3 regions of the Rhodococcus sp. 24CO genome follow, and region 2 is predicted to be linked to each of the others. Evidence: riboswitches for the same ligand, from Rfam matches in the RefSeq annotation. Region 2 holds a riboswitch; each other region holds the start of a gene.
What was found. A riboswitch is a leader RNA that binds a small molecule or an ion and turns the genes downstream of it on or off. The one in region 2 is predicted to bind cobalamin.

Region 1 (10,214 bases), on a different contig from region 2:
ACGCGGCTTCTGCCGCCGATCATTGATCACTCGGAGCACACGGCGGTAGTTGTCCTCGCCCAGAACCGTGCGGGCAAGTGAAGTCCTACTGCGCTGCAGAAGCGTCATCGTCAATCCGTTCTCGGTGTCGGCCAACGGAGTCGGCACAGCCGGCGCAGTCGTCCGCGACCTGGGAACCAGCTGTGTACTCCCTGTGAGTTAGGCGAACCTTACCTAAGGTGGATGTGTCCGCTTTCAGGGGGTCCACCGGAATCTCCAACGGACGAAGGAACACCTCGGCGCGACCGGAACGACGACGCCGCACAGGAGTCCCACTGAAGTAGCGGGACCACCTGTGCGGCGTCGAGACGAGCTATGTGGTTGTGCTTATCGATCTGCCTGCGTGGCCGGGAGGATGCGCGCGCTGACCTCGCCGAATCCGATGCGCGAACCGCCGGTTCCTGGTGCGGTGGCCGAGATGGAGATGACGTCGCCGTCTTCGAGGAAGGTACGAGTCTCGTTGCCGACAGCGACGGGTTCTTTTCCACCCCAGGTCAGTTCGATGAAGGCGCCGCGCTGGTTCTTCTCGGGGCCGGAGATGGTTCCGGACGCAAAGAGATCGCCGGTGCTCGCGACTGCACCGTTGATGGTGGTGTGGGCCAGCATCTGTGCGGGCGACCAGTACATCTGCGCGTACGGCGGACGGGAGACGACATGTCCGTTCCACTCGACAGCGAGATCGATGTCGAGTCCCCACTTTTCCTCGCCGCGCAGGTAGGAGAGGGGCTCGGGATCCTGGACAGGAGTGTCGATGCGGGCAGCTTCGAGAGCGAGAAGCGGGACGACCCACGGGGAGATGGACGTGGCAAAGCTCTTGCCCAGGTTGGGGCCAAGCGGAACGTACTCCCACGCCTGAATGTCACGGGCAGACCAGTCGTTCACGACAACAGCGCCGAAGACGTGGTTGGCAAACTCGTCCGGCGTGATGGAATCGCCCATCGTCGACGGCGTTCCGACGATGAAGCCCATCTCGGCCTCGATGTCGAGGCGACGCGACGGTCCGAAGTCCGGGTTCGCCTGGTCAGGGCTCTTGCGCTGGCCGCAGGGACGAATGATGTCGGTACCGGATACGACGACGGTGCTCGAACGCCCGTGGTAGCCGACAGGAAGGTGCTTCCAGTTGGGCATCAGGGGAGCGGAATCGGGGCGGAAGAGACGACCGAGGTTGGTGGCGTGATTCTCCGACGCGTAGAAGTCGACGTAGTCGGCCACAGTGATCGGCAGGTGCATCTCGACGGAGTCGATGGAAAAGACTGCGTCGGAGGGGATTTCCCCGGCAACAAGTTCGGTGATCTGGTTGCGCACGGAAACCCAGCGATCGCGGCCCTGCGCCATGAATGCGTTCAACGTCGGTTCCGCGAAGACGGAATCGCCGAGTGCCACTGCAAGATCGATGACGGAGTCGCCCACTCGCACGCCGACGCGCGGAGCGCCGCCTGCGGGGGAGAACACGCCGTACGGCAGGTTGTCGAGACCGAAGAGCGAGTCGGTGGGAATGTTGATGGTCGTCATGGTCATGCGAGTGTTCCTTCTGTTTTCTCGGACCGGTCGATCAGTCCCAGGTCTTCGAGTTCGGTCAAGGGGTCCGAGATGCTGCAGGTGCCGAACGAGAGGAAGCGTCGACGCACATCCTGGCCATCCAGTTCGGAAACGCTGTGTGCGATAGCGGCTCCATCCCGTTCTGCCAGTGCGGCAACAACATCGGACCGATCTCCGCCGGCAGACGCGGCGCCCACTGCCGACACGATGTTGAGAAAGCCATGCTGCTCGAAGCCCGTGTCTGGGTCGGTATTGCGAACAGCGTGATGTAGCCCGGCAGTCGCTTTGAACGGAATTTCCTCGCGGACAACCGAAATGATGGCGTCGGCGAGCTCGTTCTCGTCCGGATATGCCTCAGCCTGAACTCCGCCGGTGCGGAACTTGGCGCTGTAGCCGGCCTTTGCGAGTGCGGCAATGTAGCTGTCGCGTCGGTCGTCGCGGGGAACCTCGACAAAAATGTCGAGGTAGGGATACGCGGCGTGAATGCGTGCCAGTTCGTCGAAAGCATGATCGGCCGCTACGCCGGCCGGTGTTCCGACCTCCACCGCTACGACGTCGACGCCGGGGATGGCCAAGGCCTTTGCCACTGCGGCCGCGACGGCGTCCGGGCCGGCAGGAACCGTGAGACTCAGTGCCAGAGGATGATCGGTAGAAACGTGAGCGGAGAGTTCGTCCAATCGCGGCGCGGGGAAGACGAACGGGCCGACCAATGCTGAGTAGCCGGCTTCGAGGTACGACTGGTGCGATGGAACTGCTTCGGCGAGAGGAGCATTGCCGGGTGGGAACAGGGCGGCGTCGTCGCACAGACCGCGCAGCAGTGGGGAGATGACCGTCATTGCGCAGGACCCCGTCCTGCCCAACTCCAGGCGTAGTTGTCATCTTCGCAGGCCAACGCGCCTTCGCCGAGTTCGAGCGGCCGGAACGTGTCGACCATGACGGCGAGTTCGTCGAAGAACTCTGCACCGATGCTGCGTTCGTACGCTCCCGGCTGCGGGCCGTGTGCGTGTCCGCCGGGGTGAACCGAGATGGAACCCTGGCCGATGCCGGAGCCCTTGCGTGCTTCGTAGTCGCCGCCGCAGTAGAACATGATCTCGTCGGAGTCGACGTTGGAGTGGTAGTACGGCACGGGGATCGACAGCGGGTGGTAGTCGACCTTGCGTGGCACGAAGTTACAGATCACGAAGTTGTTGCCCTCGAACGCCTGATGCGCCGGCGGCGGCTGGTGAACGCGACCGGTAATGGGCTCGTAGTCGGAGATGTTGAAAGTGTAGGGGTACAGGCAACCGTCCCAGCCGACCACGTCGAAGGGATGCGTCGGGTAGACCATGCGGGTTCCGGCGATGCCGGCCGACGTCCGGTGCTTGACCAAGACCTCCACGTCGGTGCCTTCGGCGATCAGGGGCGCGCTGGGGCCGTGCAGGTCGCGCTCGCAGAACGGTGCGTTCTCGAGCAACTGGCCGAAGCGTGAGAGGTAACGCTTGGGCGGAACGATGTGACTGTTCGCTTCGATCGCGTATGCACGGAGCGGCTTGTCTCCCTTGGGGATCCAGCGATGCGTCGTGGACATTGGGATGAGGACGTAGTCGCCTTCGCGTGCTTCGAGTGCGCCGAAGACCGTTTCCACGGTGGCTTCACCGGACTCGATGTACACCATCTCGTCGCCGATTGCGTTGCGGTACAGGGGAGATGCCGCGCCGGCAATGACGTAGGACAGGCGGACGTCGGCATTGCCGAGGATCAGGCGTCGTCCGGTCACCACGTCGGTTTCGGCCCAGATGTTTTCCGGGAACAAGTCGTGCAACTTCAAATGGCGCGGTTTGAGAGGGTGATTGGGTGTGGTGCTCTGGTCGCGCAGTTCCCAGACCGTGGCGTCGACGATCGCCGACGGAATTTCGCGGTGGTAGAGGAGCGACGAGTCGGAGGAGAAGCCTTCTTCGCCCATCAACTCCTCGTAGTAGAGGTTGCCTGCTTCGTCACGGTGCTGAGTGTGACGCTTCGGGGGGACATTGCCGAGTTGTCGGTAAAACGCCATGTCCGGCCTCCTTCTGTGCTGTTTCCGTCTGACTCACCTTGACCAGATAGTAAACACATTAACTAAAATGAAGTGACAGGTGCAACCCTTCGAGAGGAACGGGTTGTGTTGCTAGTTCCGTCCGCGCACGTCGAACTGGCTACGATTGGTGATCAGTTTGTCCAGGAGCATCACAAGAATCCGCTGTTCAGCTTCGCTGAGGACGCTGACCCACGCGTGTTCGCGTTCGTTCTGTTCGCGAAACGCCTCGACCATTGCGTCTCTGCCCGTATCGGTGAGGTAGAGCTGCACCGAACGGCCGTCGTTCTCGGTAGGGCGGCGATCGATCAGGCCGTCTGCAAGCAGCGATTTGGACAGGTTCGATACGGCCGCCCGACTCATTCCAGTGAGCTCGGCAGCGGCTTTCGGCTCGATCGGCCCAGCCAGCCAGGTGACGAACATCAGGCGGAAGGATGACCACGACCAGCCGCGTGGCCGGTGTATCGACGACTCGAGGTCGTACGTGACCACGTTGGATGCGCGGTTGAGTGTCAGGAGAACCTCGGTGGCGAGGTGGTGGCGAAAGCCGTGCTCGTCGGACAGTCTTTTGTTCGCCAACTCGATGAACGACCAAAAGTTGAGCTCTCCGGCCGTTCCCTGAGTTTCTTCTGCTGCGGCTTCCATGGCGTCACTCTAGCGTGATTAAAGGCCACCTTTGTATATGAATGTACTAAAAAAGGGGCCTACGGCCCTTGTGCGCCTTTCCGGCAGTGCGAACTACCAGAAAGGCGCACAGGGGGCGGAGCCCCCTAAAGTTCCGCCCGTACCACCTTTGCCGCCTCGACGAGGTTGCGCAGCGACGCTTCAACCTCGACCAGACCTCGTGTCTTCAAGCCGCAGTCAGGGTTGACCCACAGCCGTTCCACCGGGACGGCCTCGAGTGCTTCGCGCAGCGAACCGGCAATCTCGTCGACGCTCGGGACCCGCGGAGAGTGAATGTCGTACACACCGGGGCCGACACCCAGATCGAAGCCCACGGCGCTGAGGTCACCCAGAACCTCCATGTGCGAACGGGCCGCTTCGATCGAGGTGACATCGGCATCGAGTCCCGCGATCGCGCCGATCACGGCCCCGAACTCCGAGTAGCAGAGATGCGTATGGATCGCCGTGGAATCCGCGACCCCCGACGTTGCCAGCCGGAACGACCCGACCGACCAGTCCAGGTAGGCCGGCTGATCAGCGGCACGCAGCGGGAGCAATTCACGAAGTGCGGGCTCGTCCACCTGGATGATGCCGATGCCCGCAGCCTGCAGGTCGACGGTCTCGTCCCGAATCGCCAACGCAACCTGATTGGCGGAGTCGGCGAGAGGTTGATCGTCACGCACGAACGACCACGCCAGAATCGTGACCGGTCCCGTGAGCATCCCCTTGACCGGCTTGTCGGTCAAGGACTGCGCGTAGGTGATCCAGTCGACGGTCATCGGTTTCGGACGGGAGACGTCGCCGTAGAGGATCGGCGGACGGACACAGCGCGTGCCGTACGACTGAACCCAACCGTTCGCGGTCGCGAAGAAGCCGTCGAGTTGTTCGGCGAAGTACTGCACCATGTCATTGCGCTCGGGTTCGCCGTGCACGAGCACGTCCAGGTCCAATTTCTCCTGGAGTGCAACCACATCCGCGATCTCGCCGCGCATGCGCGAGATGTATTCAGGCTCGTCGATCTCGCCGTTGCGCAATGCCGCACGCGCCACCCGGATCTTGGATGTCTGCGGGTACGAACCGATAGTGGTGGTCGGAAGTGGAGGAAGCGGCAGCAATTCGGCTTGAGCCTTGCGACGCTCCGCCGCCGGGGCGCGGTTGGTCGCCGAATTCAGCACGGCTTCAAGACGTCCACGCACGCCGGCGTCGTTGAGTCGCTTGTCGTCCTTGCGAGTCGACGCGGCGGCGCGGGCGAGGCCGAATTCGTCCTCGACGGATTCGCGCCCCAGAGTAAGCGCGGTGGCAAGCGTGGTCACTTCCCGCACCTTTTCGGCGCCGAATGCAAGCCAGGAGCGCAGGGCTTTGTCCAGATCCGGTTCCTGGGAGAGTGAGTACGGAACGTGCAGGAGCGAGCATGACGTGGAGACGGCAAGGGTATCGACGCTGCCGAGCAGAGCGCCCAGCGTGGACAGCGCCGAATCCAGGTCCGTTCGCCAGATATTTCGGCCGTCGACAACTCCGGCGACAACGAGCTTGCGGGCGAGGTCTGGGACGGACCCAATCGAATCACGTCCTGCGACAAGGTCGATCGCAAAACCTTCGACTGCGGTGGACGCGAGGGCGGGAAGCGCATCGCCCAACGAGCCGAAGTACGACGCCAGCAGGATTGCCGGTCGATTCGACAGCGACGAAAGCTGTTCGTAGAGCGACCGGGCGGCTTCGATCTCTTCGTCGGTGCGGTCGCCGACGAGCGCCGGTTCGTCAATCTGCACCCACGCGGCCCCGGCGTCGGCGAGCTTGCCGAGAAGGTCCGCGTACAGCGGAACCAGTTCATCGATCCGGGTCAGAAGCGGTTCTTCGGTTCCGACAGCCTTCGAGAGGAGAAGGAACGTGACGGGGCCGATGACAACCGGGCGAGCGGGTATGCCGTCTGCGAGCGCTTCCGCCAGTTCGCCGAGCACTTTCGAGGCGTCGAGCGAGAACGTCGTGGACGGTGAAATCTCGGGGACGAGATAGTGGTAATTGGTATCGAACCACTTGGTCATCTCGAGTGGGGCGATGGTGTCGGTGCCGCGTGCGGCCGCAAAATAGCGGTCCAACGGATCGGCGACGGATGCGACCCTCTCGGGCAGCGCGCCGAGAAGCACTGCCGTGTCGAGCATCTGGTCATAGAAGGAAAAGGTGTTGACCGGGATGGAGTCGATTCCCTGGTCACGGAGGTCGGCCAAGCCCTGCCGACGCAGGTCACGGGCTACTCGCGCCAAGGCGTCGGCGTCGATGCGCCCCGCCCAGTAGCTTTCGATTGCCCGTTTGAGTTCGCGATGAGGACCGATACGCGGAGAGCCCAGCACGGTCGCGGTGAATGTTGTTGTCACGGAGTTTCTCCAGATTGCCAATGCACTGATGGCCACTGCCGGCAGACGGGTACACCTCATGAGGCCGCAATCAAACATGCGACCACGTCTCGAGATCTACGCGCCCATTCCACGAGGCGGTGGACCGTCGGGCACGGCGTGCCCGACACAGTCGGCAGGTCTTCGGACTCGCGGGCGCTCGATCGTGGTGATCGAACCTACTGGCCATCGCTTCCCAGGCAAAAGCCCAGTGCATGTAGACGGCGGTCGTTCCTGCTTACCGCTGCGGGACAGTCCCGGATTTTCACCGGGTTCCCTCTCACTCCGTCTGCCTGAGCTGACGGAGCTTCGACGCCAGGAACGGTCTTCGGGGCTCCTCATGACCGCGCCGGGCGAACCAGCTGCGTTGCCCAGCATAGGGCTATGTGCGTGGGAGCAGGAAAAGCAGTGCCCGTATGACTTGTGTCGACGGGTCTAGGCGCGCCACGAGTACGAGTTGGAGTCGGGAGGTACCCGGGGAAGATTCTCGGACGATCGGAGATTTTCGGCCATTTCGACAAGAAGGGCCTGTGAGGCTGGGGACAGGTCGACTACCCGAGACGTGAGATTGCGTAGGCGATCGTTGTGAAGCTGTGCGAGCAGAATGTGGTCGGAATCGCCGCTTGCGAGAAAGGGCACTTCTTGGTCGGGGTTGAAAAAATAGTCCGGAGTCACTTCGAAGAATCGGGCGAGGGCGGAGACAACTTCGGGTGAAGGGTTGGTGCGGACGCCCGTGCGGAGTTGCGACAAGTAGGGAGTAGAGATGCGACAACCGTCTTCGGTCATGCTGCGCACAACCATGGCGTTGGTGACGTGATTAGGGGCGGACTCGAACAGCGCATTCAATCGTTGGCTGAATCTTTGCGCCATGAGCCTTCCCCCTGTGTTGTCCGCTCAACCATCTGATAACTGGTAGGTAACCAAAGGTGGGTCGGTACTCCGCTATTCGGTTCCGCAACGCATTGTCGCGGAACCAGGTAACAGGATACGTGAATATTTGGGTTAGAACTGCAGGCGGGAGAGTGATTAACAATAATTGCGACGGAATTGCCGGATACGGGACTCTATGTGGGGACCCTGCTCTTCTTATAACCAACCGTTGGCTTCGGCGATTCGAGCAGATTCTCCACGCGTCGCACCTCCGGTCTTCCCCATCGCGGACGACAGGTGATTGCGAACGGTGCCAGCTGACAGGAATAGCTCGGCGGCGATAGCTGCAACGGGCGCGCCGGCCTTCGCGGCGCGCAGTACTTCCGTTTCACGATCGGTCAGTGGAGATTCGCCGCTGACGAGGCTGTCTGCCGCCAGCGTCGGATCTACGACGCGCAACCCCGCATGGACGCGTCGTACCGCGTCGGCGAGTTGCCGCGCCGGGGTGTCCTTGACGACAAAACCGGTGGCTCCCGCGTGCATCGCCTTGCGAAGAAATCCCGGCCGCCCGAAGGTCGTCACGATCAGCACCCGTGTTTGTGGGAGCGCTTCCAGCAACGCCGACGTGGCTGCAATCCCGTCCAGTCCCGGCATCTCCACGTCCAGCAGTGCAACATCGGGGCGGTGTTCCATCGCTGCCGCAACAACCTCGTCGCCTCGGCCGACTTCTGCGACCACGGTCAGATCGGTTTCGAGATCGAGGAGTGCGGCCAGGGCGCCGCGAACCAATGCCTGGTCGTCGGCAAGTAGTAGCCGGATGCTCACGTGTTCTCCTGTTCGTGGACCTTTAGTGAAAAGCCCTGGTGCGCGGCGGCGTTGATGATCACGCGGGCTCCCACCGCTGCGGCGCGTTCACGCAGTCCGGTCAACCCGTTGCCGATCGTCGTATTCTCGCCGGAGATCCCGTCGTCGAAAATTTCGACGCTCTTCTCGTCGATGGTGATGGTGCATTGTGTTGCGGCGCTGTGGCGTACGACGTTGGTGACGCCTTCACGAACGGTCCAGGCAAACAATTCCCGCAAGTGTCGCGGCACCATTTCGGTACTGTTCGGGGAATGATCTTCGATGCCTGCAGCACGCAGAGCCTCTCGGGCGCGGGCGATCTCGACGGGGAGTGAGATGGTTCGAAACCCGTTCACTGCGGAGCGCACATCCGCCAAAGCATCGCGGGACAGTCGTTCGAGATCGTCGAGTTCACTGCGAGCGCGCTCGATGTCGACGTCCAACAATCGGTTGGCCAGTTCGGCTTTGACGGTGATGACGGTGAGCGAGTGCCCGAGGATGTCATGGAGATCGCGTGCCATTCGTGCGCGTTCCTCCATGACAGCACGCTGTTCCTGTTCTTCTCGTTCGTGGACCATCGAAATATTGCGTCTGATGAGGGACATGACGCCCCACGTGGCAAACGCGGCGGCGCACACTCCGAGCGACAGGCCCGAATAGTTTCCCCATCCGGCGCTGACACTGACGATTTCCACCGAAGCGGCAATGGCCAAGGTGAGAATGCCGCCGGCCACGGTCGGCAGCATTGTCACAGCCGTGACGGCGAGGTACGGCGCAGTTGCGAGACCGGTCGGCCCGACGCTGATGATGATCACAGCGGCGAGTGCAGTCAGGCCGGCCAACGTGACTACCGCGCGGCGAACTGTCGGTTCTCCGCTGAGAGTGAGACGGCGCTGCTGTACCCGGGCAAAGGTGTAGAGGTAGAGAGCGCCGAAGGTGAGCGTCGCAAGAATCCCTACCCAGCCCCGTAGTTCGCCGCGAAGGTTCCATCCTTCGATGAGTGGACCACCGAGAAAAACCATCCACACGGCGGCAAACAGGATGCCGAAACGATTCCGTCGCGGCGCCGCGACGGAATCGATTGGTCGAGTGGTCTTCGGCAACTACACACGCTCCGTATCTTGTTGGAACCGCCAGATCGCTCCGGCGGCGAAGATGGCGAACCACACCAGAATATTGACGATCCACGTCCAGTGGACGCTATTGCCGGTCAGCGGCGCGTGAGCCAGTGCGTTGATGCCGAACATCGGAGTGAGTTGAGCAATGGTCGCCCACACCGAACCATTCTGGAGCGGAACGAAGAGGCCGCCGCCGAATGCAAGCAGTGCGAGCCCGGGACCGAGCAGTTGCATGACGTTCTCGCTCGGCAGCAGGTATCCCATGAACAAGCCGAAGGCCGCGAAGATCGACGATCCGAGCCAAGCGATCAATGCCGTTGTGAACCACAATGATCCGTCCATCTGAGCGGACGTGAACGAGCCGACAACATAGACAACGAGGATCGATGCCAGACCGAGCAGCATGGCCATGATCAGTTTGACGGCAATGTACGCGACCGGAGTCAACGGCGTCAGTCGAAGTTGCCTGCTCCACCCGGATGCTCGCTCGATCGACACCATCGCGCCGCCACTGGTGGTAGCGAGCATCGCGCCGTACAACGCCATGCTGATCATGATGTACGCCGCGACATTGCCGTGCCCGATGTCGTGAGCGTCGTCGCTTTGCCCCAACCCGAAGACCAGGTAGAAGACCACCGGCATGACAAGTGTGAAGAGCATCGTGCGCCGATTACGGGTCAGGCGGCGCAGTTCCAAACGCAG
Region 2 (10,214 bases):
GCTGTGTTGCGGCTCAACCATGCCAAGCTGTAGTCCGCAATTTCACGCCAACCGTGATCGATGGTGAGCGAATGACCACGGTCGTCGAACACCTTGTACTCGTTGACCGTTGGCGCTTTGTGATACATCTTGAAGGAACTGTCGGTGCTGGTTTTCGGGACAGTTCGATCTCTTCCGCCGCCGATCATCAGCAGCGGGCCGCGTTCGGCGTTGAAGTTGACGTGTGCGGGGCTGTGGGGGCTGAAGTTCGCGAGGGCAGCCTCGAAGAGTGGTTGCCCGGGTGCCGGAATTACGTATCGCTCGTAGAGTGCGTCGGATTCACTCTTGGTGATCGCACTGGCAAAGGACTTGTGAAAGGAATCTCTGGTGTGCGAGTAAGCCTTCCGATAGTTTGTCGGATTGGACAAGACCGGGAGAACGCTGCGGAGTTGCACGAGGGGAAGTTTCAGGACGCCTTTTGGTTGTGCGGGGTCGATTGCTATTGCAGCGGAAGCTAATTTCTGACCCAGAAGCTTCTGTGCGATAAGCCCGCCGAAGGAATGGCCGACCACGATCGGTGGAGTATCCAAATCGGCGATCACCTTGGCGTAGTGGTCGGTGATCTCGTCGATTCCGTGTCCCGCAATGTTTTCGGGGTGTTCTCGGGATTCTCCGACTGTGGCGCCGTCGCCAGGCCAACCGGGTGCCATGGTGCCGTACCCGCGTTCGGCGAAGGCCAGGGTCCAGGGCTCCCACGCGCTGGGATGCATCCACAATCCGTGGATGAAAAGTACCGTCGGTTTGGCGGCAGGGGGCATGAGGACTCCTGTGATCGATCAGTTCTGATCGTCAGGGGATGCCCATTTTTGTCCAAGTCATTCACCCGGACGCCGCAACCGACGTCGGAGCCGCACACAACTGGCAAGATTGCTGGCATGTTCAGAACTTCGAATCAGCGATCCATGGCTGTGTGGTCCGCGGTATTTGTTCTCTCCCAGGCGAATATCATCAGACTTCTGGGGCCGGTAGGCCCGCGGGTCCTCGAAGTGCAGACGGCATTCTCCGCACGTCGGTACCACGAGGTTCTGGCGAAAATGGACAGCGCGGAAACGGCGCGTTTCCGCAGTCACTACTACCCGGACTTCGTCCATCCGGCGATCTACGCGATTGCATTGCGCGCCGCCGGCCGACGGTTGGGGGAGCGCACCCCGCTCTCGCCGACGGTTCGCAAGGCGCTTGCCGCGGCGCCGGTACTGTCCGCTGCCGGTGACTATGTCGAGAACATCACCGGGCTGTATCTGCTCGACCATCGTGACAGCATCACCGACAGGACGGTGCGGTTCACTACCGCGGTGAGCATCAGCAAATGGGTGCTTGCACTGGGAACTCTTGGATATCTGTCGCAGGGATTTGTCAGAGTATGGGTAACTCGACTTCAGAGGAGTAGTGATGGCGCCGGAACTGGATATCGAATACTTTGCGGACGGTGAGGAATTCCGTCGGTGGTTATCCGAGAACTACGAGGTGAGCCCCGGGGTGTGGCTGAAGATGGCCAAGAAGTCGTCAGCCCATTCGTCGATCGACTACGACCAGGCGCTCGATGTCGCCCTGTGTTTCGGGTGGATCGACAGCCTGCCGAGGAAGGTCGACGACAACTTTTTCTTGCGGAAGTTCTCACCGCGCACGGCGCGTAGCCCGTGGTCGAAACGCAACGTCGAGATTGTTGCGAGGCTCGAGAGCGAAGGATTGCTCGAGCCCGCGGGCATTGCTGCGATCGAGAAAGCCAAAGCCGACGGTAGGTGGGAGCGTGCGTACGAAGGTTCCGCGAAAGCCGAGGTGCCGCAGGATTTTCTCGACGCATTGGCCTTGAATCCCCAGGCGCAGGCCTTCTACGAAACGTTGAATTCGACTAATCGGTTCGCGATCTTCTATCGCCTGCTGGAAGCGAAGCGCCCGGAGATCAGGACCCGCCGGATACAGAAGTTCATCAGCCAACTCGAGGAGGGTAAGAAGTTTCACTGACGAGGGCTGACACAATGGCATTCGTGACCGAAGCATTCGTGACCGAAGCCAAGACTTGCTCAGCGTTGTCTGCCGTCGACGAACCGTTGGAAGGCACGGCGGCCGTTGTGCGTGGTTGGGTGTGCCTCGAGTTTGTCGGTGCCTGGGGTCGGGATGTTCTCGATGGCACGGCTCTCGGGGAGGAGCTTGCCACCGAACTGAGTCGTCGCGCGGACGCTGCGGACGTGCGCGTGATGTTCATCAGGCATCCGGGTCGACACGAAATAGCCTCTGCCGGTCACACGGTGCTTCTTGCTCGCTCCGATCCTGACGATTCGTGGTGCGAGCGCATGCAGATCGATTCGCCGTTCGATCTTCTCGACATCGACTTCGCTCTGCTCAGTGGGCCGGCCCCAGGACTGGGCGTCCGGGTCGATGAACCGGTGGTGCTGGTGTGCGCGCACGGAAAACGTGATCAGTGTTGCGCAGTTCTGGGCAGGCCGATTGCAGCGGAGTTGGTTCCGGCGTTCGGCGAGAACGTGTGGGAATGCTCGCATACGGGCGGTCATCGGTTTGCGCCGTCGATGATCTTGTTGCCCAGCGGCTATACCTACGGCCGACTGTCCGGTGCGGAAAGCCTTGCGGCGGTGAAGTCAGCGGTCAGCGGTGAGGTGCATCTTCCTGGGCTGCGGGGCCGGAGTCCGTGGAACTCGGTGGGCCAAGTCGCGGAAATTGCTGTTCGGCAGTACATTCCCTGCGGCATCGACGACCTGAGTGTGGACGATCTGGGCGGTCAGCTGTGCATTGTCGAGCACGTCGACGGTCGGAGCTGGGAAGTGGAAACGCAGACGTCGGAGTTGGCTCCACGTCCACCGAGCTGTGGGGCGGATCCCAAACCTGTTCGGCCCGTTGTTGCCACGTCCGTTCGCGAACTGGGTTCAGGCCTGATTCTGAATTAGCCGTCGTGCATCAGTTCAACTCTGACGACCCTGGCCTCAGAGGTCCATATACGCAATCGGGTAGTCATCCTCGAGGATGACTACCCGATCAGGGAAAACCGGGAGCGGGTCAGTGCCCGATGCCGACCTTCGCGTGGATTTTCTTCATCCACCCCGGCGCCCACCAGTTTGCTTCGCCCATGAGTTTCACCAGGGATGGAACGAGGAGCATGCGGATGATGGTTGCGTCGACGATCAGTGCCACGATCATGCCAACTCCGAGGAACTTCATCACTCCAAGACCTGACATGGCAAAAGCACCCGTTACGACAATGAGGAGCAGTGCTGCTGCCGTCACGATGCGGCCCGTTCGCTCGGTGCCGAACTTGACGGCTTCTTCCGTTGTCGCGCCGTCGTTCTTCGCTTCGACCATGCGCGACATGAGGAATACCTCGTAGTCGGTGGACAGTCCGAAGACAACGGCCAGGATCAGGACGACAAATGTTGCTTCGAGGGGCGTCTGGCTGACACCGAGAAGTTCGACGCCATGGCCTTCCTGGAAGACGAAGGTGAGGACGCCGAAGGTGGTGGCCAAACTCAAGGCCGCCATCAGCACAGCCTTGATGGGCAACACAATTGATCCGAAGGCGAGGAACAGCAGAATCAGGGTTGAACCGACCATGATCAGAATCATGACCGGCAGCCAGTGCAGGACAGCGTTATTGCCGTCGTCGACGGTGGCTTGCCCGCCGCCGACCAACAATTCGGCACCGTCGGGCGCAGGTATCTCGCGTAGGTCGGTGACAGCGTCACTTTGGGACTGCGGCGTGGAGCCTTCGCTGTAGAACGCTTGGATTGCGATCAGCGAATTGGTGCTCGCGACGACGGTAGCCTGTGCGATGCCCTCTACTTGGCTTGCGGCTTCGGCTACTGCCGTGCCTTCGGCCGGGTTGAGTGCGGTATCGCCCTCCGCCTGCAGGATCAGTGTCGCGCCGTTGCCGGTCTGGGGAAATTCGTTGACCAGCGTGTCCATGGCCGTGCGAGCGGGGTCGTCGGCGGGCAACGCGGTGTACGAGAGTTCGCCAAGTCGTGCGCCAAGCAGCGGCGACGCCAGGACGAGAAGCAGGGTGACAATCGTGATCGATACGGCAACAGGTCGTTTCATCACCCACGTGACGACGCGACCCCAGAACCTGCGTGAGCGTTCTTCTCCGCGTTGGGCTGCGCCCTTGCGCCATGTCAACGAGTTGATGCGATGGCCCAGAATGGCAAGCAAGGCGGGTACCGCGGTCAGCGACAGTACGGCCGCGCTCAGCACGGCGGCGATGGCGCCGAACCCCAGTGAACGAATCACAGCTTGTGGGAACACGAGCATGCCGCTGAACGCGCAGATCAGCAGCAGACCCGAGAACATCACCGTACGACCAGCCGTCAGAACGGTGCGGGTGGCTGCGGCGCCCGGTTCGGAACCGGAGTTCAGTTCCTCGCGGTACCGACCGACGACAAACAATCCGTAGTCGATGGCAAGGCCGAGCCCCAGCAATGAGGCCACGTTGATCGAGAACGAACTGACCTCGGTGACCGACGTCAGAACTCGCAGGACGGCCAAGGCGCTCAGCACGCTCAGGACTCCGACAAAAACCGGTACGGCTGCGGCGACAAGGCCGCCGAAGATGAAGACCAACAACACGAGGGTGATCGGGATGGCTATAGCCTCCGCGATAACAAGATCCTTCTCCAGCGTGGTGTTGAAGGCGACACCCACCACCGTGTTTCCGGCGAATTGTGTTTGCGCGCCTTCCACTTCGAGCGTGGGGAGCAGATCGGAGAATGTGGCGGAGGTGACTCCGGAGTCCGGTGCCAAGGTGATGGCAACCGCGCCCATCGTTCCGTCGTTGGAGACCAGATTTGCCTTGGTCGCGGCATCGGCGGTCCAATACGACTTCACCGAGGCCGTCGGCACGTTGGCCGTGAACTCGTCGACTGTGGCTGTCACGGCCGGGCCGATGTCCTCGAGACTTCGGCCGTCGGTCGGTGTGTAGATCGCAATGATGTCCGCGGTTTGCGGTCCGAGGTTTTCCTCGACGATTGCTGCGACCTTCGCGGAGTCGCTTCCCGGGTCGACAAACCCGCCTTGGCTGAGCTTTCCGAATACTCCGAGACCCCACACGCCACTGATAAGCACGATGAGAACCGCGAGCGAGAGCACCCACCATTTTCGGGAAACGACGGTTTGGGCCCAGCGTGTCATTGATCAACTCCGGTGAAATTTTCGGACATGGCCGTACCGACTGTATCCGGGGGAGGGATTCCTGGGCATGACACGCCGTTGCCGCTGAACGTAAGTCACGCTCAGCGGCAACATCGGCTAAAACCTGGTGCGTGGAGTCAGCGATTGTCCTTCTTGGCCTGGCGCCGTGCACCGGCGGCGATACTGGACGCTTCGAACTTCTTCTTGCCCGGCGAACTACGAGTTTCGTCGACGCGGGCCTTTCCCGCGGACGCGACCTTTCCGTTACTCGTGTCGATGTCGCTGAAGGATGGAGCGTCCTTGCGAGCTCGGCCCAGCCGTTCGTCCTTGAGTTCGCGGGCGCTTTGACGCGAGACCGCTGCCAAACGGCGGCTCACTCTGCTGAGCGCGTCTTCGAAAACTTCTGCTTTACCGGCGTTGCGCGCATTTGCCGACTTACCGGATCCGCGGCCCTTCTTCTCGGCCACTTTTGCCGAACCCTCACGTCGGTACAACTTCGTGTACTTGTTGCGGGCCCGACGAATGCGCGTGTGCAGGGCGATCAGTTCGTCTTCGTCGAGTTCGGCAATCTGATCCTTTTTGGTCTCGAGGATCAACACGTATTCGTCCTCGGAAAGGGAATTCAGTATCTTTTTCACGTCTATTCCGATCTGTCCAGAGTTTCCGAATTTCGGTGGTACCGCATGCTAATCCTTTTTCGAGGTGCGCGGCGGAATACCGTGCTCAGGAGCGGGTCCGGAATGTACGTGGCGAGGCCGTTGCAACTCGGTTCGGATGTGTCATGCATACTGCTGGAAGCACTTGCAAGCCATGCGTGTGGGGGAAGCCGGTCCAAATCCGGCGCTGACCCGCAACGGTAGGTTCGTTCCCGAATCATCGAGAACGAATGAGCCCGAATGCCCGCCGCGTGGTGTGCGACATCCATTCGTCGTGGTCTACGAAACGGAAGTCCCGCGAGAGCCCTGCCCGCGGATTCCCTCTGCGCGGTCGGTGTTCTCCCAGGATTCTCATTCGTGGCTCTGAGCCCTTTTGCGAGGTCCCGTGTCACTCAAGATTTCCCCCACCCGCACCCTTGTCGTGTTGATCGCGACAGCGTTGATGGCCGCCGGTTGTTCGAAAGGCGAGGCAACCGAAAACTCCGCGTCGACGGAGTCATTTGCTCAGCCGGTCAGCATCACCAATTGCGACCGTGAAATGGTCTTCGATTCACCGCCGCAGAGAATTGTGTCCTTGAACGGCCATGTCACCGAAGCACTTATCGAGATCGGCGCGGGTGATCGCATTGTCGGACGGGCATACAGCGACAACCCGCCGACCGCGGAGACGGCCGAACAGTTCAACAAGATCCCCAGTCTGTCCGACACGTTCCCGAGTGCCGAGCAGATTCTGGACGTGGATCCGGACTTTGTTGTCGGCGGAATGACCAGCGCATTCAACGAGAAGCAGGGAAGATCACGCGACGCCTTTGCCGAGAAAGGGATCAATACCTTCCTCTTCTCGGAATACTGCGGCACCGGATTCCCCGATATCGGACTGCTCGAAAACGACTACACCCAACTCGGCCGCGTCTTGGGAGTCGAGGATTCCGCTCGCGCCGTAGCCGAGCAGATCAGCTCCGGCCTGGACGCAGTCCGTGCTTCAGTCGGCGACGCCGCGCCGGTGTCCACCTTCTTCTACGACGGTGGTGAGGATGTTCCGACCACGATCGGTGGTGTCGGCGTCGGGCAACTGGTTGCCGCGTACTCCGGCGTGACAAACATCTTCTCCGAAGGCGCCAAGCCCTACATCGATGCAAGCTGGGAGGCTGTTGCCGAGCGCGCGCCCCAAGCGATTGTTGTCATCGACTACGGAGACAAGACAGCGGATCAGAAGATCGACTTCCTGCGGTCGCAACCGTTGATGGCAACCACTCCGGCCGTAACGCAGAACCGATTTGTTGTGGTGCCTCTCGCTGATCTCTTCGAGAGTTCTCGTCTCGTGCGCTCGGCGAACACCATTGCAAGCGCTTTCCATCCGAGTGCGCTCACACCGGGCGCCGACGCGTCGAAGTGACCCTTTCACGTTCCGGTTTCGGGGCTCTGCTGGCCGGATTGCTGCTGGCCCTGGCAGCCATGCTGGGATTGGCGGTGTCCTTCGGTTCGGTCCGCATTCCGATCGGTGACGTGTGGGCGATAGTCGGAGCACGCTTGGCGCCAGGGACTTTCGAGACCTGGTGGTCGGCGGCGCGGGAGTCGATAGTGATCGACTCCCGCCTGCCGCGCGCCCTCACCGCTGCCGTGGTGGGTGCGTCGTTGGCGATCTCAGGTGCGGTGGCGCAGGCGGTCACACGCAATCCGTTGGCCGATCCGTACCTTCTCGGTGTGTCGTCCGGCGCGGGTTTCATGGTGGTCCTGGTCTCCGTGCTGGGCTTCGGTGTCGGCGTCCTGGGAGTTTTCACGATTCCCGTTGCAGCCTTTGTCGGTGCGATGATTCCGCTGTTCCTTGCCCTGGTGATCGGTGGCAGATACCCCCAGCCCACGGCAATCATCCTGGTGGGAGTTGCTCTGGCCCAGATCTTCTCGGCGCTCATCACGTTCTGTATTCTGGTTCTGGCCGACGATCGGCATGTGACGTCCGTGATGCACTGGATAGCAGGCGGATTCGGCGATTCGAGATGGTCGACGCTGATCTTTCCGACCGTAGCGCTTGTTGTCGTCGGAGTTGCGTTGCTGCTCAGCGCGCGGTGGATGGACGTCCTGCAGACCGGCGACGACGGCGCCGCTGCCTTGGGTATGAACGTGCGACGCTTCCGCGTGTTGTCGCTTCTTGCGGTGTCGGTACTGGCCGGCGCTGCGGTGAGCGTCGCCGGCGGTATCGGTTTCATCGGATTGCTGATTCCGCATCTTGCCGGATTTGTGGTGGGTACCAGAGCAATTCGTCTGCTTCCCGCCGCTGCGTTGCTGGGCGCGGTGGCGATGGTGGCCGCTGATACGGTGGCACGTTCGGTGTCGGAATCGACCGAGCTCCCGGTGGGTGTGATTACTGCTTTGGTGGGAGCGCCGATATTTGTCTGGATGCTCTACCGGCAGTACAGGAGGTTGGAGCAGTGATTCTCGAACTCGTCGATACCCGGGCCCGCCTGGGAAGTCGTGAGGTGCTGCACGGCATAGGTTTCCAGGCTTCCGCAGGTGAGATTCTCGGTTTGGTGGGCCCCAACGGTAGTGGCAAGACGACGGCGCTGCGTTGCTGTTACAACGCGCTGACTCCCAGCGGTGGTGCGGTGCTGATCGATCGGGTGGATGCGACGGCATTGTCGCGCAGGGAGATTGCCCGAACCGTCTCGGCCAGTGTTCAGGAACCAGCGGTGTCCAGTGGGCTTTCGGTGCGTGAATCCGTTGCCCTTGGACGTACACCGCATCGAAATTGGCTGGATCGCACGACGGAGCAAGACGGCAACATCGTGGATCGGTGCATAGAACAGGTCGGTCTCGAGGCACTGGCCGGTAGGGACGTCGCGACGCTGTCCGGTGGTGAGCGTCAGCGAGTGTCCATTGCCCGGGCGCTGGCGCAGCAACCGAAGATCCTGTTGTTGGACGAGCCGACCAATCATCTGGACCTGCGCCACCAGCTGATCGTGATGGAGCTGCTCACGGAGTTGGCGTCGCAGGGGTTGGCCGTCGTGGTCACGATGCATGATCTTCGCCTGGCCGTCGAATATTGCGATCGACTGGCGGTACTCGAGGCGGGAAACCTGCGGGCATGTGGGCCCACCGCTGCGGTGCTGGAAGAATCGTTGCTGGCCGAGGTTTTCGGGATCAAGGCCCGCGTGGAGCACGGGGTGCGTCCGCGGATGGAGATTGTGGGGCTGGCGTGAATGACGAGATAGGCGCGATCTACGCGCGGATGGCGACGGCGGTTCCGTTTTTCGAAAGCCTCGACGCCTATCCGGCGACCATCCCGGCCGCGGTGATGACGGACCCGGCCTGGATGGCAGCGCGCGTCGCGGATACGGCAAAGCGGTGGGGGAGTGACGAGAGCCGGGTCAACGGCACCTTGTGGTGGTATTCGGCCAGTTCCACGTTGACCGGTATCCCGCTCGGAACGGGATTGGTCACCGGTTTTGCCGCTGATCCGTCGCTTGCCGAGGCTCGGATCTTCCTGCGTGACGACGGCTATCTCGGTGGTTTTGTCGCCGCTTCTCTCATCCCGATCACTGTCGGTGTTGCCGAGTTGGCTCGGGCGATGTACGAGGCATTGACGCCCGTCATCGAGGTACTCGCCGAGGTGTCCGGAGTGCGAGAGAAGGCGTTGTGGGCGATCACCACCGATTCCATTGCCAACCGCGCGCTCGATGCGGCAGGCGCACGGCGTGAGCGCGGAAGTGCCTGCGCTGCTGGATTGATCGATGCCCTCCGTAGTGCGGGCGCGCCCATTCCGCGACCTCGTTTTGTGGATGTGAGCGCGGGGGCGAGCGCCGTGCGAGTGGAGAATCCGTTGACGCCGGTGCCGACGGATCGACGACGGTTCACCCAGCGTGCGTCGTGCTGCCTGATCTACGAGGTGCCAGGCGAAGCCAAGTGCACCAGTTGTCCCAAGCGGGCGCCCGAGGATCGTGCGGGGTTGCTTGCCGCTCTTGTTTGACGGATGGCGGGTGAGCTGCCAGACTTGAATGTATCGAACATAAGTTCGATGCACGATGCGTCTTCCCTCCCAGCATCGCGACTGTCCGCAAAGACACTGTTCAGGACGCTGTGAGGCAATTATGGGTTGGGGGAACGGACCGCCGACGTGGTCCGAGATGGAACGAGTTCTGTCGGGACGCGCCGGCCGCGTAGAGCACGAAGATCTGTTTCCCGGCGACGGAAACGACAGTCCGGCATGGTCACGCAAGCGCGGGGAGTACACCGCCGGTGAACTCGCTCGCGGCAACAGCACCGTGCCGTACGCCGAACTTCACGCCCATTCTGCGTTCAGTTTTCTCGACGGCGCCTCACCTCCGGAAGAGTTGGTGGAGGAAGCCGTCCGACTGGGCCTGGAAGCTATTGCTGTCACCGATCACGACGGTT
Region 3 (10,214 bases), on a different contig from region 2:
CCGCACCGGTGGCAACCGCATTGCCGCCCATCGGACTCGGAACCTGGCCACTCGTCGGTGCCGACGCCACGAAGTCGGTTCTCTCCGGCATCGAGGCCGGGTACCGACTCATCGACACCGCCGCGATCTACGGCAATGAAGACGCCGTCGGCGTTGCACTGGCGGAGTCTGGTCTCCAGCGAGAAGAACTGTTTGTCACCACCAAACTTCGTGGAAACGACCAGGTTTCCGGAGACGTCCGTGGAGCCCTCGAGCAGAGCCTGGAAAGGCTGGGACTCGATCAAGTCGATCTTTTCCTGATCCACTGGCCGCTACCGCGGATCGATCGTTACGTCGCATCGTTCGAGGCGATGTTGGCCTGCCGCGACGCCGGACTGGTTCGCTACGTGGGTGTGTCGAACTTCCTGGAGCACCACCTGCGCCGACTCGTCGCCGAGACCGGTGAGGCACCGGCAGTAAACCAGATTCAGATGGACCCGTCGCTCGCTCGAATCCCGGTTCGCCGTGCCAACGACGAGCTTGGCATCTTCACCCAGTCGTGGAGCCCCCTCGGCCGGGGCGATGTACTCGACAACGCCGTAGTCGGGGAGATCGCCGGTCGAACCGGTTGCACCCCAGCTCAGGTGGTCCTCGCGTGGCATGCCGCGCAGGGCGTGGTTCCGGTCGCGCGGTCCGCGAATCCGACGCGCCAGGCCGAGAACCTGGCCGCACTTGATGTGACTCTCACAGCCGAGGACATCGAAGCACTGAACAGTCTCGACCGCGGCGAGTCTGCGGCACGGGACGTCGAAGCAGAGGAACATTTCTGATGACGTTGAAAGTCGGAATCGTCGGCTGCGGCAAGATCGCCGGCAACCATGCCCGCGCCCTGCAACAAGTGCCGGGCGTCGAGGTAATCGGCTGCTGCGACCCCGATCTCGGACGCGCCCAGGAGTTCGCGGCCGCGCACGGCATTCCCGCAGCCGTGAGTTCAGTGGAGCAACTTCTTGCCCTCGGACTCGACGCCTGCACCGTTTGCACGCCGCACCCGGTACATGAAGAGGTAGTCGTGGCCGCTGCCGAAGCGGGTGTACATGTTTTGTGCGAGAAGCCCATCGCGGTCGATGTTGCTGCCGCCGACCGCATGATCGAAGCCGCCGACCGCGCCGGTATCACGTTCGGGGTGCTCTTCCAACGCCGATTCTGGCCGGCCGCGCGTCGGATCCGGGACGCCATCGACGACGGCCGGATCGGACTGCCCACGCTCGGCGAGGCGTCGGTGATCCTGCACCGCCCGTCGAGTTACTACTCGGCCGACGCGTGGCGCGGACGCTGGGACACCGACGGCGGCGGCGTGCTCATGACGCAGGCCGTGCACCAGATCGACATGCTGGCCTGGTTCATGGGCGAGGCCGTCTCGGTCAGCGGCTTCATCCGCACCCACACACACGGTGAGCACATCGAGACCGAGGACAGCGCGTCGGCCGTAATTTCCTTTGCCTCTGGCGGCACCGCCACCGTCACTGCGACGACGGGCGCCAATCACAACCTGGGCAACCGCGTTACGGTGATCGGACGCACCGGTGCCATCGCCAGCGTCCTCGAATTTCCCGAAGGACACGAGGGTGTCAACGAAATCTGGACCGTGCCGGGCGAAGTGGAGTTCCAGTCGCCGTACTCCGCCGACATCGACGCCAATCTCGATGTGGGAGCGGTCAATGCGGCACTCACCGACTTCCATACCTTGCAGGTGCAAGATTTCGCCGACGCCGTCCTGACCGGGCGCGAACCCGCCGTCACCGGACGCGACGCCCGCGCGTCGCTTGCCATCATCGCCGCAATCTACGAATCGTCACGAACGGGCAAGGTTGTCGAACTGACGTCGACACCTACCCTCGCAACAACTGCCAAGGAGCAGCAATGAGTAGCAGTACCTCCCTCACCTACGACGTGATCGTCGTAGGCTCCGGCGCAGGCGGGCTTTCCACAGCAATTGCCGCAGCAGATGGCGGCGCGTCCGTACTCGTGGTCGAGAAGGCCGACACCTGCGGCGGCGCAACGGCATGGTCGGGAGGGTGGATGTGGACCCCGCGCAACATGTTTGCCATCGCCGACGGTGTTGTCGAAGATCGCTCGGCGCCGCGGACATATCTGGAGAACCGCCTCGGCGACAACTTCGACGCCGCCAAGGTGGATGCACTCCTGGACGGTGCGCCGGAGATGGTCGAGTTCTTCGAACGAAAGACCGCGCTGAAGTTTGTTCCCGGGGCCAAGATCGCCGACATCCACGGCGACACACCGGGAGCCGGCACCGGTCACCGCTCCGTCGGACCGAAACCGGTGAGCTTGCGAAAGCTCGGCCCCGACGTCGCGGCGCTACTGCGTCGACAGTTGTACGAGACGTCATTCCTCGGCATGGGCATCATGGCCGGACCCGACCTGCAGGCATTCCTGCATTCGACCCGATCACCGAAAGCTTTTGTGCACTGTGGTGTTCGCGTGACAAAGCACATGTTCGATCTCGCCACCAAGCGTCGTGGTCAGCAGCTCGTCAACGGCACTGCACTGGTCGGCATGATGCTGCGCTCAGCGCTCGATCTGGGCGTCGAGATTCGGGTGAAGACGTCGGCAACATCGCTACAGACCGATGATGACGGCCGCGTCGTCGGTGTCCGCCTCGAAGGCCCCGATGGCGCGTACTCGGTAACTGCCAGGCGCGGCGTCGTACTGGCCACCGGCGGCTTCGCCCAGGACATCGACCGCCGCAGGGAACTGTTCCCGCGGACACCCACCGGAAACGAGCACTGGTCGCTCACCCCCAAGACAACCACCGGCGACGGCATCACCCTCGGCGAATCCGTGGGTGGCCGCCTCGACCGCACACTCGCCTCCCCCGTCGCGTACTGCCCCGTCTCCATCGTTCGCTACCGCAACGGCAAGGAAGCGGTGTTCCCGCACATCCTCGACCGCGGAAAGCCCGGTGTCATCGGAGTTCTCGCGAACGGCAAGCGTTTTGTCAACGAGGCACTCGGCTACCACGACTACACACTCGCGATGGTCGACCAGGTTCCTGAGGGCGAAGAAGTGTGTTCGTGGTTGATCGCCGATCAGCAGTATGTGCGCTACCTCCCGCTGGGCATGGCCAAGCCCCTGCCGATCCCGATCCAGCCGTACCTGCGCTCGGGATACCTCACCCGTGGTCGCACCGTTCGCGAACTGGCAGAGAAGATCGGCGTCGATCCGGTGCAGTTGGAGAAAACCGTCGCAGCTTTCAATATCGGGGCTGTGGCCGGTGACGACCCCGAATTCGGTCGCGGTACAACACCGTTCAACCGAGGTTCCGGCGATACCGCCAATCCCTGGCCGAACCCGTCGCTCGCGCCCCTGCAGAAGGGTCCGTACTACGCGGTGAAGGTTGTTCCGGGCAGTTTCGGTACCTTTGCCGGACTTGTCACCGACTCCGCGTCCCATGTTCTCGACGACAATGACCGACCCATCGAGGGATTGCTCGCGGTGGGCGTCGATCAGGCCAGCGTCATGGGTGGGCATTACCCGTCCGGCGGCATCAATCTCGGCCCGGCCATGACTTTCGGTTACCTGGCCGGCCGGGAACTGGCCGACGCCAAGACAGTTGGAGCGCACGCATGACACTCTCACTCGGACTTGCAGCCCTCACGGTGCTGGACACCGCCCCGATGCAGCACGTCGACTTGGCCGAAAAGCACGGCTTCGACACCATCGGTATCCGTCTGATGCCCGCGGCACCAGGTACGACGGCCTATCCTCTGCACGAGGACAAGCAGGGGTTGGACGAGCTGGTGCGTCGACTGGGTGATTCGCCGGTCGATGTATTCGACCTCGAAATCATCCGCCTTGCAGCCGACTTCGACCCCGCCGACTACGTTCCGCTTCTCGAAGCAGGCGCACAGCTCGGAGCCAAGGCCGTTCTGGTGGGCGGCGACGACCGCGACCGCGCTCGTCTCACGGATTCCTATGCCCGCCTCGCGGAACTGTGCGCGAACTACGGCATCGTCGCTTCCCTCGAGTTCATGCCGTGGACCGCAGTGCCAGATGCACGTGCTGCCATCGAGATCGTCTCGGCAGCAGACGGTCCGGCTCGGAGCGTTCTCGTCGACGCACTCCACACCGACCGCTCGGCAACAACGCTGGAGGATCTAGCGTCCATCCCGCGCGAGTGGCTGCACTACGCCCAGATGTGCGACGGTTCGACTCCCGCTCCCATCGATGACGCAGAACTGATCCGACACGCCCGCGAAGAGCGTCTAGTGCCCGGTACCGGAGGTATCGCGCTGGCCGAAATCTGGTCGACCCTGCCTGCCGGTCTGCCGGTCAGCATCGAATTGCCCAACGAACCGCTGCGTCAGACCATCGGCACGGACGCTTGGCTGGAACGTCTGGTCACGGCCACACGGGAAGTTCTGGCGTAAACGCCTGTGCGCCTTTCTGGTAGCGCCCACTACCAGAAAGGCGCACGGGGGTGTCAGCCCCTGCGGCTGGCAACGGCCTGCGCCAGACGGTCCAACTGCGCTGCCGTGGTGGACCAGTCGATGCACGCGTCGGTGATGGACTGGCCGTAGGTGAGTTCGTCCGCCTTGCCCAAGGTCAGGTCCTGACGACCGGCCTCGATGAAGCTTTCCAGCATGACGCCGGCAATTCCCTGCTCACCGGCGGCGAGACGAGCTGCGATGTCGTCGAGGACGATCACCTGACGCTCGTGATCCTTGCTGCTGTTGCCGTGGCTCGCGTCGATGACCACGCGCTCGGGCAAGTTCGACTTACGCAGGCGGGCAAGGGTATCCGCGACGGTCTCGGCGTCGTAGTTCGGTCCGTCGCTGCCACCGCGAAGGATGACGTGGCAGTCGGGGTTGCCGGCGGTACGGATCAAGGCAGCCTGACCGTCGAGGTCGGTTCCGGGGAACACGTGGCTCGCAGCGGCAGCGCGGGTACCGTCGACGGCTACCTGTACGTCGCCTTCGGTGGAGTTCTTGATTCCGACGGGCATGGACAGTGCGCTGCACAGCTGGCGGTGCACCTGGCTCGCGGCGGTGCGGGCACCGATCGCGCCGTAGCTGACCAGGTCCGCAATGTACTGCGGCATGATCGGGTCGAGGAATTCACAACCGACGGGCAGACCGAGGCTGGACACGTCGAGCAGTAGCTTGCGGCCGATACCAAGACCGGTGTTCACGTCGTAGGTGCCGTCGAGGTGCGGATCGTTGAGCAGTCCCTTCCACCCGAGCGTGGTGCGCGGCTTTTCGAAGTAGACACGCATGACGATGTGCAGGTCGTCCCGTAGTTCTTCGGCCTTGGCGGCCAACCGGCGAGCGTAGTCCATCGCGGCTTCCGGATCGTGCACGGAGCACGGACCGACAACGACGATCAAACGATCGTCCTCGCCATTGAGGATGTTGATGGTGTCGGCCCGACCGGTGCGCACGGTTGCGGCCGCGACCTCGTCTGGTGCGTGCTGAGCACGGACAGTCGCAGGCGATACGAGCGGACTGATACTTACAGTGCGCTGATCGTCAAGGCTGTCCGGTGTGGCTGTGGTGTCGATGGTGACAGTCATGGGGTTTCGGTTTCCTGTTCTCAGGCCGACCCCAGAGGTGAAATGAACTCCAGCGAGCCGGTCTGTAGTCCGGCTCTTGGGTGGAGGTTGTCAGCGCGTGGTTACGCCGGCAGGCCCACCCGGGGCCGGCCTGCTAAACCAGAAATAGACGCGCTGCATGACGGCCACGATACCTCGAGTGCCGACGAGGTCAATTCCACCCCTGTGTTTGCGGGGAGAAACCAGCGGCTCGTTATGGTTGACGTGGCCGTTCGTGCGGCCACGATCGGCGAGGGAACCTGGTGCAAGTCCAGGGCTGACGCGCAACGGTGACGAACCTTCTCGAGGGATCGAAGTCCGGATACTCGCTGATCGAGCACGGCGAATTCTCGGCTCCGCGATCGAGCCCTGAGCAAGGAGTTCCCTCTTCATGCGTTTCATGCGCTTCACATCAGCAGTTGTTGCCACGTCGGCTCTCGCTTTGGGTCTGGCCGGCTGCGCCGCCTCCGGCGACTCCGTCACCGCGAGTGACGCCACCTCGTCCAACTACCCCCTGACCATCGACAACTGTGGCCAACAGGTCACTATCGACGCACCGCCGACGCGTGCGGTCTCCCTCAACCAAGGCTCCACGGAGATCCTGCTGTCCCTCGGACTCGCAGACCGCATGGTCGGGACCGCTACGTGGACCGATCCCGTCCGCGAGAACCTCGCAGCCGACAACAATCGAGTCCCGCGCCTTGCCGACAACAAACCGTCCTTCGAGGTTGTCCTCGACACGGAACCCGATTTTGTGTCGGCGTCGTTTGCCTCCACGATCGCCGAGGGCGGCGTCGCGAGCCGAGATCAGTTCGCCGCGCTCGGCGTGCCGACGTACCTCTCTCCCACCGACAACGGCTGCGACGGCAAAGTCTCCTCGGCATCGAATGCGGACGGCGCTCGCACCGAACCGTTGAAGATCGAGACCGTCTACCAGGAAATCCGGGAACTGGCAGCAATTTTCGACGTGCGGGATCGAGGCGAGCAGTTTGTCGCCGAACTACAGGATCGATTCGCGGCAGCGTCCGATTCCGTCGACGCGTCCGGAGTCTCCCTCGCATTCTGGTTTGCCGACACCATGACGCCGTACATGGCGGGCTGCTGCGGCTCGTCCGGAATTATCACGGAATCTGTTGGAGCGGAGAACATCTTTGCCGACACGACGGACGAATGGCCACAGGTCAGCTGGGAAACCATTCTCGATCACAACCCAACGGCCTTGGTGCTCGCGGACCTGAGCCGACGCAGCATCGACGGCGGCGCACTGGCCAGCAAGATCGCCTTCCTCGAATCCAACCCGGTCACCTCACGTCTGCAAGCTGTGCAGGACAAGAAGTACATCGTCGTTAACGGCGCCGATCTCAACCCTTCCATCCGCACGATCGACGGCGTCGAGAAGACCGCCACCGCCCTGCGTGACTGGGGCTTGGCCAATTGAGCACGCGCACTGCGCGTCTCGAATCGCGATCGACTCTGGGAGTGCTGTTCCTGATCGGTCTGGTGGTTCTCGGGTTCTCGATTGCGCTGGCGATCACGATCGGCCCGGCCAATCTGTCGGTTCGCGACGTATACGCCGTGGTGTTCGAACATTGGGGTGTCGGGTCGTCCGGTGTCAGCCGGATCAAGGACGGCATAGTCTGGGAATTACGGCTTCCCCGAACACTGTTGGCTGCGGTCTGCGGTGCCGGGCTCGCGCTGTGCGGCGTCATCATGCAGTCACTGCTCCGTAATCCACTGGCCGATCCTTTTGTTCTCGGAATTTCGTCCGGGGCATCGACCGGCGCGGTGATGATCGCGGTGCTCGGCATCGGCGGCGGCGTTATCTCGCTGTCCGCCGGTGCATTTGCCGGTGCAGTCGTCTCGTTCGGCCTGGTGATGCTGCTTGCGGCGGGAGCCGGCGGTGGCACGTCCCGGGTGGTCCTGGCAGGTGTTGCCGGTACACAACTGTTCTCGGCGCTCACGTCGTTCATCGTCATTTCGTCCGCCGACGCCGAGCAGACTCGTGGTGTCCTGTTCTGGCTTCTCGGTTCGTTGGCCGGTGCCGGCTGGACGGACGTAGTTCTGTGTGGCGCAGTGGTAGCCGTCGGAATCCTTGTGTGTCTCGCCCAGGCTCCGGCGTTGGACGCCTTCACCTTCGGCAACAACGCCGCCGCGACGCTCGGGATCCCTGTCCAGCGCGTTCGACTGCTCCTTCTCACCATCACCGCACTGATTACGGCCGCACTGGTCAGCGCTGCCGGGGCGATAGGTTTTGTGGGACTGGTACTTCCGCATGCCGCACGGTTTCTAGTCGGTTCGAGACACAGCCGGTTACTCCCCGCCACGGCATTGATCGGTGCGATTTTCATGGTGTGGGTGGATGCCATCGCACGTACGGCGTTTGCTCCCCAGGAAATTCCGGTCGGCGTTGTGACGGCCCTCATCGGCGTTCCCGCGTTTGCGGTCATCCTGTTCCGAATGAGGAGAAGCGCATGAGCCTCGCAGCGCACGACATAGTGTGGCATCGCGGAAAGAACCTGATCCTCGACCGGGTAAGCGTCGCTGCACAACCGGGTGACACCATCGGGATCCTCGGCCCCAACGGGTCCGGGAAGTCCTCACTCATCAGCATCCTGGCTGGAGTCACATCTCCTGATTCGGGCGATGTCACGCTGGGTGGCACCAGTATCAGCAGCGTTCGCCGACGCACCGTCGCCCGGAAGATCGCAGTAGTCGATCAGCACGCCCACACCGAGGTCGATATCAGTGTGCTCGACGTTGTCCGACTCGGCCGCATTCCGCACCGCACGCTGTTCGGTTCCGGGGAAGAGGCTGACGACGATGCAATAGATCAGGCACTCGCCGATACCGGCATGACGTCGATGCGACGACGCTTGTGGCACACGCTGTCCGGTGGTGAACGTCAACGCGCGCAGATCGCCCGCGCGCTGGCTCAGCAACCGGACGTGCTGCTGCTCGACGAGCCGACCAACCACCTCGACATCTCACACCAACTCGACATCTTGTCGCTGGTGTCGACGCTGCCGGTGACCAGTTACATTGCCCTGCACGACCTCAACGTGGCGGCCATGTTCTGCAACCGCCTTGTCGTGCTCGAACGCGGACGGGTGGTTGCGTCGGGTACACCGACCGAAGTGCTGACCGAGGACCTGGTCGAACAGGTCTACCGGGTCCGGGCGAAAGTCACTATCGACCCCGAAGACGGCTATCCCTCGGTCAGCTATCGTCCGCAGCGACTTGGAGCTGAAAAGATTTCAGACCCTGTGTAACCCCGTTGATCTGTAGCTCGACGGAATGTGTGCCCGCGTAATACCGCCGCGTACTGATCGGTTTGAAGGAATGCCGCTTGGCTACCTTCGCGCTGGCCCCGGGCTCGAGAGAGCGCGTGGTCAGCTTGAACACCTTCGGACTGGTGAGTCCGTTGGCCTTGACGTGATGGACTATGTAGTCGATTGCCACAGTCACGGACTCACCGCCGTTGTTGCTCACCGCAAAACCGAATGCGATGTCCCCACCCAGATCGACAGCCTCGCGATCGATCACAAAGTCCGAGATCACGATATCCGTGGGTGCCGCAAAGCCCAGTAGGGCCAACGCATCGACGTCGCCGGCTTTCACCAGGCTGCGCAGAGCATGGCGAACCACTTTGGGCGTAGCCGCATCGGGATCACCGAGCCAACGCTTGGCGATCGACACCGCCAATGCAGCGTCCGCGCGACTGAGGTCGTTGAGATGATTGGAGACCGATCTCCGCACGTATTCCGACTCGTCGCGGTACAGCGCGTCGAGAATCGAGACCGTCGACTCCGGGTGCTCCGTCAACGCTTTCACCCGTCTACCCCAAGGCAGACGCATTCGGGTGCCCTCACTGGCGAGGCGTCGAACATGCTCGTCCTGGTGATCGGTCCATTCGAGAGCGATCTCCAGCGCTCGCCCGGGATTCGCGTCGAGAAATGTCCGGATCGCAAATTCGCTCGTCAGGCGCGAAGTCAGTTCGGCGAGTAGCGCCATACCATCGTCGAAATCAGTATTTCGACCACTGCGTGTGGCGGTCACCGCAACAGCTTCGGTGACCGGCCAGATCATCCAGCCCGCGAAAGTCTCGTCGCGCAGCGCCAGACGGATTATCTCGGCAAAGCGAGGAAATTCCTCGGGCAGGTCTGACATCATCGCGTCTCGCACCACACGTGTGCGCTCACCGAGACTGAGTCCGTCGAACCCGGATGCGCTGTCGCGAACAGCGACCAAGCGTGTGCATCCGGACGCTTGTTCGAGGCACAGGGCGAGATCAGCGACTACGGAGGCTCCGAGCAGTTCATCAGCTGTGGGCATGCGCGAAGGGTACAACCGGGGTCCGACAGTGATGTTCTACATGTGTCGAGTGCTGAAGTTCGATCCCAGACCGCGAAGAAACAACTCGGCAGGAAGCACTCGTAGTACGAGATCTCGAACGAACGTAGCGCTGGCGCCGCGAGTGAGAATTATTCGAGCGGATCGGCGCGAGCGCTGTTGAAGGCGATGCGTTCTCTTGGTGCGCAGGTAGTCGTAAGTCGCCACGTCATGAGCATGAGCGCCGAGCGCGACAGCATCCTCGAGAGCCTGACATGCGCCTTGACCGAGATGCGGC

Region 1: it holds a riboswitch for cobalamin, as region 2 does, so the genes downstream of both, metE (5-methyltetrahydropteroyltriglutamate--homocysteine S-methyltransferase) here and V2B23_RS20120 (ABC transporter substrate-binding protein) in region 2, are expected to answer to the same signal.
Region 3: it holds a riboswitch for cobalamin, as region 2 does, so the genes downstream of both, V2B23_RS27890 (ABC transporter substrate-binding protein) here and V2B23_RS20120 (ABC transporter substrate-binding protein) in region 2, are expected to answer to the same signal.

What each region holds. Positions count from the first base shown of each region.
Region 1 covers NZ_JAZFNF010000015.1:21,294-31,507, reverse strand. Annotated here, with positions in the region: gene V2B23_RS27975 (class I SAM-dependent methyltransferase) at 1-147, opposite strand, end outside; gene fahA (fumarylacetoacetase) at 367-1,551, opposite strand; gene V2B23_RS27965 (hypothetical protein) at 1,554-2,414, opposite strand; gene V2B23_RS27960 (homogentisate 1,2-dioxygenase) at 2,411-3,610, opposite strand; gene V2B23_RS27955 (MarR family winged helix-turn-helix transcriptional regulator) at 3,722-4,273, opposite strand; gene metE (5-methyltetrahydropteroyltriglutamate--homocysteine S-methyltransferase) at 4,399-6,663, opposite strand; cobalamin riboswitch at 6,800-7,007, opposite strand; gene V2B23_RS27945 (helix-turn-helix domain-containing protein) at 7,117-7,551, opposite strand; gene V2B23_RS27940 (response regulator) at 7,768-8,376, opposite strand; gene V2B23_RS27935 (sensor histidine kinase) at 8,373-9,497, opposite strand; gene V2B23_RS27930 (ABC transporter permease) at 9,498-10,214, opposite strand, start outside.
Region 2 covers NZ_JAZFNF010000007.1:487,316-497,529, reverse strand. Annotated here, with positions in the region: gene V2B23_RS20150 (alpha/beta hydrolase) at 1-797, opposite strand, end outside; gene V2B23_RS20145 (hypothetical protein) at 915-1,469, shown strand; gene V2B23_RS20140 (YdeI/OmpD-associated family protein) at 1,429-2,001, shown strand; gene V2B23_RS20135 (sucrase ferredoxin) at 2,025-2,939, shown strand; gene V2B23_RS20130 (MMPL family transporter) at 3,049-5,169, opposite strand; gene V2B23_RS20125 (hypothetical protein) at 5,307-5,807, opposite strand; cobalamin riboswitch at 5,948-6,091, shown strand; gene V2B23_RS20120 (ABC transporter substrate-binding protein) at 6,268-7,221, shown strand; gene V2B23_RS20115 (FecCD family ABC transporter permease) at 7,218-8,258, shown strand; gene V2B23_RS20110 (ABC transporter ATP-binding protein) at 8,255-9,022, shown strand; gene V2B23_RS20105 ((2Fe-2S)-binding protein) at 9,019-9,789, shown strand; gene V2B23_RS20100 (error-prone DNA polymerase) at 9,911-10,214, shown strand, end outside.
Region 3 covers NZ_JAZFNF010000015.1:7,594-17,807, forward strand. Annotated here, with positions in the region: gene V2B23_RS27865 (aldo/keto reductase) at 1-809, shown strand, start outside; gene V2B23_RS27870 (Gfo/Idh/MocA family protein) at 809-1,903, shown strand; gene V2B23_RS27875 (FAD-dependent oxidoreductase) at 1,900-3,627, shown strand; gene V2B23_RS27880 (sugar phosphate isomerase/epimerase family protein) at 3,624-4,427, shown strand; gene V2B23_RS27885 (3-deoxy-7-phosphoheptulonate synthase) at 4,481-5,569, opposite strand; cobalamin riboswitch at 5,804-5,936, shown strand; gene V2B23_RS27890 (ABC transporter substrate-binding protein) at 5,979-7,025, shown strand; gene V2B23_RS27895 (FecCD family ABC transporter permease) at 7,022-8,062, shown strand; gene V2B23_RS27900 (ABC transporter ATP-binding protein) at 8,059-8,856, shown strand; gene V2B23_RS27905 (DNA alkylation repair protein) at 8,804-9,919, opposite strand; gene V2B23_RS27910 (FAD-dependent monooxygenase) at 9,956-10,214, opposite strand, start outside.